2 regions of the Shewanella sp. BC20 genome follow, and region 2 is predicted to be linked to the other one. Evidence: predicted binding sites of a transcription regulator. Region 2 holds the regulator's gene; the other holds the start of a gene.
What was found. The regulator ArgR, encoded in region 2, controls arginine synthesis, uptake and breakdown. The targets are predictions, from matches to a motif close to ANTGAATANNTATTCANT.
Positions count from the first base shown of each region.

Region 1: the regulator ArgR is predicted to act here: its motif matches at 1,353-1,370, upstream of argC (N-acetyl-gamma-glutamyl-phosphate reductase).

Region 1 covers NZ_NHRI01000014.1:140,206-143,629, reverse strand. Annotated here, with positions in the region: gene ppc (phosphoenolpyruvate carboxylase) at 1-936, opposite strand, end outside; gene argC (N-acetyl-gamma-glutamyl-phosphate reductase) at 1,602-2,582, shown strand; gene argB (acetylglutamate kinase) at 2,614-3,396, shown strand; gene CBX96_RS15175 (ornithine carbamoyltransferase) at 3,409-3,424, shown strand, end outside.
Region 2 covers NZ_NHRI01000005.1:68,164-71,587, reverse strand. Annotated here, with positions in the region: gene CBX96_RS07405 (thiol-disulfide oxidoreductase DCC family protein) at 54-443, shown strand; gene mdh (malate dehydrogenase) at 523-1,458, opposite strand; gene argR (transcriptional regulator ArgR) at 1,749-2,219, shown strand; gene CBX96_RS07390 (NAD(P)-dependent oxidoreductase) at 2,459-3,091, opposite strand; gene CBX96_RS07385 (LysR family transcriptional regulator) at 3,195-3,424, shown strand, end outside.

The DNA.
Region 1 (3,424 bases), on a different contig from region 2:
GTTGGTATACGCCATCAACTCGCTGTTGGCTTCTTCCATCGATAACTCGCCAACCAGCAACACTATATCTTTGAGGAATAAACGTGCGGCGGCATGGCGATTACGATCTAACACTTCTTGGGTGACTTTAGCGGTCACAAAAGGGTTGCCGTCGCGATCGCCACCCATCCAGCTTGAGAAGCGCACCGGTGCGATATCGATAGGCAATTGCTGGCCAGTACGATCTTGTACTTGATCGTTGAGCTGCCTTAAAAAGTCGGGGACAGCATGCCAGAGGGATTCTTCAATGGTGGATAATCCCCAGCGGGCTTCGTCCACAGGTGTTGGGCGTTCACGGCGAATTTCATTGGTGTGCCAGATTTGGGCGATTAACTGGCGCAGACGCAGATTAATTTGGCGGCGCTCTCTGTCCGACAGTTGATTGTTTTCTTGCTCGGCGAGGCAATCCACAATCGCAGCATATTTTTGGATCAGTGTGCGGCGAGAAATCTCCGTTGGATGCGCGGTGAGGACTAAGTCGATATCTAGCGTTTTTAAGCAATCCAACATCTTGGTTTGATCGATACGGCCATTCAGCATGCGGCCAAGCAACTGTTCGACCGGATCCGGTACGCAAACCAGCTCATCGCAGTTACGACTAATAGTATGAAATTGTTCGGATAAGTTTGCTAAGTTGAGGAATTGGTTGAAAGCTTTAGCAAAAGGCACTAATTCTTCATCGGGGAGCGCCGTGAGCAGTTCTAGCATTTGCTCCCGTGCCGCTTCGTCGCCACGGCGGGAATCTTTTGCGAGTTTACGAATTTGCTCAACCTTCTCGAGGAAAGAATCGCCGAGGTGGGTGCGCATCGTATCGCCCAAGATCTGCCCTAACATACTCACGTTCGATCTTAACGACGCATACATGTCGGTCACATTGTCTGCCACATTACCTGCCATAGTTACTCCGAATTGAAAAATATAAAAATCCGCAATATACCCAAACAACCTGTAGGTGATGAGAGTCTTCAGGTCGCTTGGGTATATAGCCCGCTAGCACAATACCCACCACTGAGGGCAATGGTCAACAGCAGAACTTATAACTTATACGACTGGCTTATCTTATATGCAACTAATCACGACAATTGTTGAAGAATATTCAATATAAATGCGAGCTAACGCAATATTTTATTATGTTTAGTGGAAGTGAATATGAACTGCATCATTTTCGGCTTTGCGGGTATGTGTATTCGGTGTTAATAAAAAGGACTGATTTTTCAGTCTTTCATCCATAGATAACTGAGTTATTAAGCAGTTAGTGAAGTATTGTGTTATTTGCTAAGCGTGCTTGAACGCAGATAAAATGCAAAATTTAATAAAAATATATATTCACATATATTGCATAAATAGATCTTTGTGGTAGTCTAGCCAGCAGTTGAGATGAGTCACCCCTTGTGACCTGTAGAGTAAATATCATGATGTATAGCGTTAAGCCGTCAGTGAATAAAATAACGACCCATTACGATTTCCTACGACGATAGTCTTGTCATCATAGATATACGCTGGTGCGTGTACGCTATTCATCTATTCTTTAAGTCTCTTTGATTCGGTTTATAAAAATACATATGAAAAACATCGCCATTATCGGTGCCAGTGGTTACACAGGTGCACAACTAACAGCTTTAGTCCATGCGGAGTCTGAATTATCGATTCAAGGTCTGTATGTCTCTGAAAATAGTTTAGATAAAGGTAGAGCTTTAGCAGATTTGTACCCTGTCTACAGTCACATTGACTTAGCTCTGTCGCCACTGACTGAAGAAGCGAAGGCGAAGATCGTCGCCGAGGCGGATGCAGTGGTGTTAGCGACCGAACATTCGGTGAGTTTGCATTTAGCGGCTTGGTTTTATAACCAAGGTTTAGCCGTGTTTGACTTAAGCGGTGCCTATCGTTTCAGCGATGTGGCGCAGTACCCTAAGTGGTATGGTTTTGAGCATGAATATCCCGAAGTGTTGGCCAAGGCAGTCTATGGTCTAGCCGAGTGGAATGCCAAAGAAGTCGCCGCGACTAAAATGATTGCTGTGCCAGGTTGTTACCCAACAGCATCATTAACAGCATTGAAACCATTAAAGAATTTACTGACGTCAGCTTATCCAGTGATCAATGCGGTTAGTGGTGTGACGGGCGCGGGCCGTAAGGCACAGCTGCATACCAGTTTTTGCGAAGTGAGCCTCACACCCTACGGCGTATTAGGCCACAGACATCAACCCGAGATTGCCACTCAACTGGGGCAAGAGGTGATCTTCACGCCGCACCTAGGCAACTTCAAGCGCGGCATTTTAGCGACCATCACGGTACAGCTAAAACCGGGTACTACCACTGCCGATGTGGCTGCGGCATACAGTGTGTATGACCAAGCTCCGCTGGTGACAGTGAAACAGAACCAGTTCCCGAAAGTGGATGATGTGGTGCTGACTCCGAATTGCCACTTAGGTTGGAAGTTTGATGAGAACAGTGGCTACTTAGTGGTTGCCAGTGCCATCGACAATTTGATGAAAGGCGCGGCGAGCCAAGCCCTGCAATGCATAAAGATTCACTTTAACCTTTAACCGTTCATCCTTATTTAAGAGAGTCGTCAAGATGTCTACCAACAACTCAGTATTAGTTCTTAAAGTCGGCGGCGCCCTGCTGCAGTGTGAAATGGGGATGGCGCGTTTAATGGATACCGCGGCAGCAATGATCGCTAATGGTCAGCAAGTGCTGATGGTGCATGGCGGCGGCTGTTTGGTCGATGAGCAATTAGCCGCAAACGGCATGGAAACCGTCAAGTTAGAAGGCCTGCGGGTGACCCCGCCGGAGCAAATGCCGATTATTGCCGGTGCACTGGCCGGAACATCAAACAAGATCCTCCAAGGCGCAGCGACAAAGGCTGGGATTGTGAGTGTGGGCATGAGCTTAGCCGATGGCAACACAGTATCGGCCAAGATCAAAGATGAGCGTTTAGGGTTAGTGGGCGAGGTTTCTCCTAAAGACGGTACTTACCTCAAGTTTATTCTGTCCCAAGGTTGGATGCCGATTTGTAGCTCGATTGCCATGATGGACGATGGCCAAATGCTGAACGTGAACGCTGACCAAGCGGCGACGGTATTAGCTAAGTTAGTCGGTGGCAAGTTGGTGCTGCTATCGGATGTGTCTGGCGTGCTCGATGGTAAAGGTCAATTAATCCCTTCACTGAATGGTAAGCAGATTGCCGAGTTGGTGAAGCAAGGCGTGATCGAAAAGGGAATGAAAGTAAAAGTAGAAGCTGCGCTAGAAGTGGCGCAGTGGATGGGGCAGGCGGTTCAAGTTGCCTCATGGCGTGATGCAAGCCAATTAGTCGCATTAGCAAAAGGTGAGGCCGTGGGCACACAAATCCAACCATAAGCGGAGTAGGTTATGAAGCATTTACTAT
Region 2 (3,424 bases):
CTAAAATGATGGCGCCCGCGTATACTCAAGGCCAGCTTAATCGAGGAAGCCCTATGGAACTGCGGATTTTTTACGACGGCAATTGCCCTTTATGTAGCGCCGAAATGCGTCAGCTTAAAGCGCGCGATACCGATGATCGCATCGAACTTGTGGATCTTAATGCTGACAATTTCAGCTCTCGATTCAGCTATATCGATAAAGAGTACGCCAATACCATTCTGCATGGTGAAACGGCGTCGGGGGAGATTTTGCTTGGGCTCGATGTCACCTGCAAAGCTTGGGGATTAACGGGTACACGCCCTTGGGTGCAGATGCTACGGCTGCCTCTCATTAAACCCGTTGCGGACTGGTGCTACCTGAGATTTGCCAAGCACAGATACCGCATCTCTTATTTACTGACAGGCAAGTCGCGCTGCGACAATCAATGCCAACTGCCTAAGTAACTAGCCTCAAGTAAAGACTCAAATTCTGCCCATAAAAAAAACGGAGCCATTAGGCTCCGTTTTTGATAATCCAGATAGATTACTTAACGAAATCAACGCCTAGTTTGATATCGCCTTTCAGCGTATCTAACATAGAATCACGGGCGTTCGCTTCGAATGCGCTCACTTCACCGTAAGGCAGTACTTTTTCGATACCGTTTTTGCCTAACAGCACTGGTTGAGCGAAGAATTCAGCGTGCTCGCTGCCGCCGTCAACGTAAGCACATTCAACGATGTTAGCTTCGCCTTGCAGACCACGAACCAGAGACATACCGAAACGGCAAGCCGCTTGACCCATAGACAGAGTCGCGCTTCCGCCACCGGCTTTAGCTTCAACCACTTCAGTACCCGCGTTTTGGATACGCTTGGTCAGAGAAGCCACTTCTTCATCAGAGAAAGTCACGCCTTCAACTTGAGACAGTAATGGCAGAATAGTCACACCGCTGTGGCCGCCGATAACGTTCACTTTAACGTCAGCAACGTTTAAGCCTTTTAATTCAGCGATGAAAGTTTCAGAACGGATAACGTCCAGAGTAGTCACACCGAACAGACGGTTCTTGTCGTAAACACCCGCTTTCTTCAACACTTCAGCCGCGATAGCAACAGTAGTGTTTACTGGGTTAGTGATGATACCCACTAACGCTTTAGGGCAAGTCACAGCCACTTTTTCGATCAGGTTACGAACGATACCTGCGTTGATGTTGAACAGATCTGAACGATCCATACCAGGCTTACGCGCAACACCAGCAGAAATTAGAACAACGTCAGCACCTTCCAGTGCAGGCGTTGGATCTTCACCAGCAAAACCTTTGATTTCTACCGCAGTAGGGATATGGCTCAAGTCAACCGCAACACCCGGAGTAACCGGTGCGATATCGTATAGAGACAGTTTAGAACCCGCAGGTAATTGAGTTTTTAACAGTAGGGCGAGAGCCTGGCCGATACCACCAGCAGCACCAAGTACAGCAACTTTCATAGTTATCTCCGTTATTTCTCGGATATGTGTGACATGGATCTAATTTCCGTTGGCGTCACATTACTGGAATGTCACGTTAATTTCAATTATCCCTTAGTCGTGGAGACAAAGTTTTAGCGAAACTGAGCATTCCAATGTTGAATATTTACTCTAGTTCAATATCAATACCGACAATACGGCTATCTAGCCATCCATAAATTGCATTTTTATTCAGTCATAATGGTTATTTGTTGACACTTTGACCAAAACTATTCAAAATACGCCTGTTTTTTTGAATAAAGAATAAGACTATGCAAACGACCAAGAATCAGGATGACCTTGTTAGAATTTTTAAGGCGATTTTAAAAGAGGAGCGCTTTGGCTCCCAGAGTGAAATTGTCGCCGCTTTACAAGCAGAAGGCTTCAGCAATATTAACCAATCGAAAGTGTCTCGGATGCTCAGCAAGTTCGGTGCAGTGCGCACCCGTAACGCTAAGCAGGAGATGGTTTATTGCTTACCCGCCGAACTCGGCGTGCCTACCGCTGGCAGCCCGTTAAAGAACTTAGTACTCGATGTTGACCATAACCAAGCCATGATTGTCGTTCGCACCAGCCCTGGCGCCGCGCAATTAATTGCCCGTTTATTGGATTCCATCGGTAAGCCAGAAGGGATTTTGGGGACCATTGCCGGAGACGACACTATCTTTATCTGTCCATCCAGCATCCAAGATATCGCCGATACCTTGGAAACCATCAAATCTTTATTCAATTACGCAGAATAAAAAAACAGGTCAGCTTGCTGACCTGTTCTGTTTTATCTGTACGCTTTTCAGTCCAACATTGCCCTTGTTTCAGGGCTGGTGTCCCGATTACGTTACAGCACAAGACCTATCTGTTGGCTTGGATGACGCGTACTTGGAAAAAAGACTCGTCACCCCAAGCTTACAAACCTGAGCTCACAAACCTAAGCTCACAGACCTTAGTTCGTCGACTTTAGCCCGTAGCTCTAAGCTCATCAGCCTTAGTAGGCCACACTGATCCTTTGATTAAGATGCGCCGCTTTTTCTGCTTCATCCAGCATCGCTTTGGCGTAGTCGGCTACTGAAATCTTGCTCTGGCCATTCGCATCGGTAAAGAAGCTATCGCCACCTAAACGGTATGGGCCTTCGCTGGCGCCAGGGTAGATTTCTGCCGCTGGGCTGACAAAAGTCCAGTTAACAATGGTGTTAGCGGCGCGAAATGCCTTCAAAGCTTCACCTTGAGCCAAGGCTTCATCCTTATAGGCGGGCGGGAAATCTGGCGTAGACACTAAGGTCACTCCCGGCGCGACTTCTAAACTACCTGCACCACCGACCCAAAGTAGGCGAGGCACTTTTGCCTGTGGCAACACGGCTAACAGATTATTGACCGTCTTCGCGACTATGCCATGGTTCTGCTCGGCGCGCGCACCCACTGCGGCGATCACTACATCGACACCTGCAAATGTGTCGGCTTTCAATGGCTGAGTCAGGTCGACACTACGCACTTCTGCCGCTGTTTCGCCAAGCTTGCTTGGGTCACGCACTAAGGCAACGACGTCATGACCACGGCTCTGCGCCTCGTTAAAAATGGTTCCGCCAATCCAACCTGATGCACCTAATACTGCAATTTTCATTTGATAAGTCTCGCTACTGATTTAAATTGAGACCAGTTTACTTGCGACACTTCACGTGATAAATATCGATAAATGAGCATGATTGTTTCAGATTGAGATACTAATGGATAAAATCGCCGCCATGCGTAGCTTTATCGAAGTGGCCAACTGTGGCAGCTTTACTAAGGCCGCAGAACACCTCGATCTGAGTCGCCTACAGGTTTCACGTCATATTCAAGAAATTGAGCAGTGGCTGAGTTTACGTTTACTGCACCGCACGACCCGCAGCGTGAGCCTCACTCTACAGGGTGAAGAAGCCCTGCAATATTGTCAGCGAGTGCTGAGCGAAGTCGC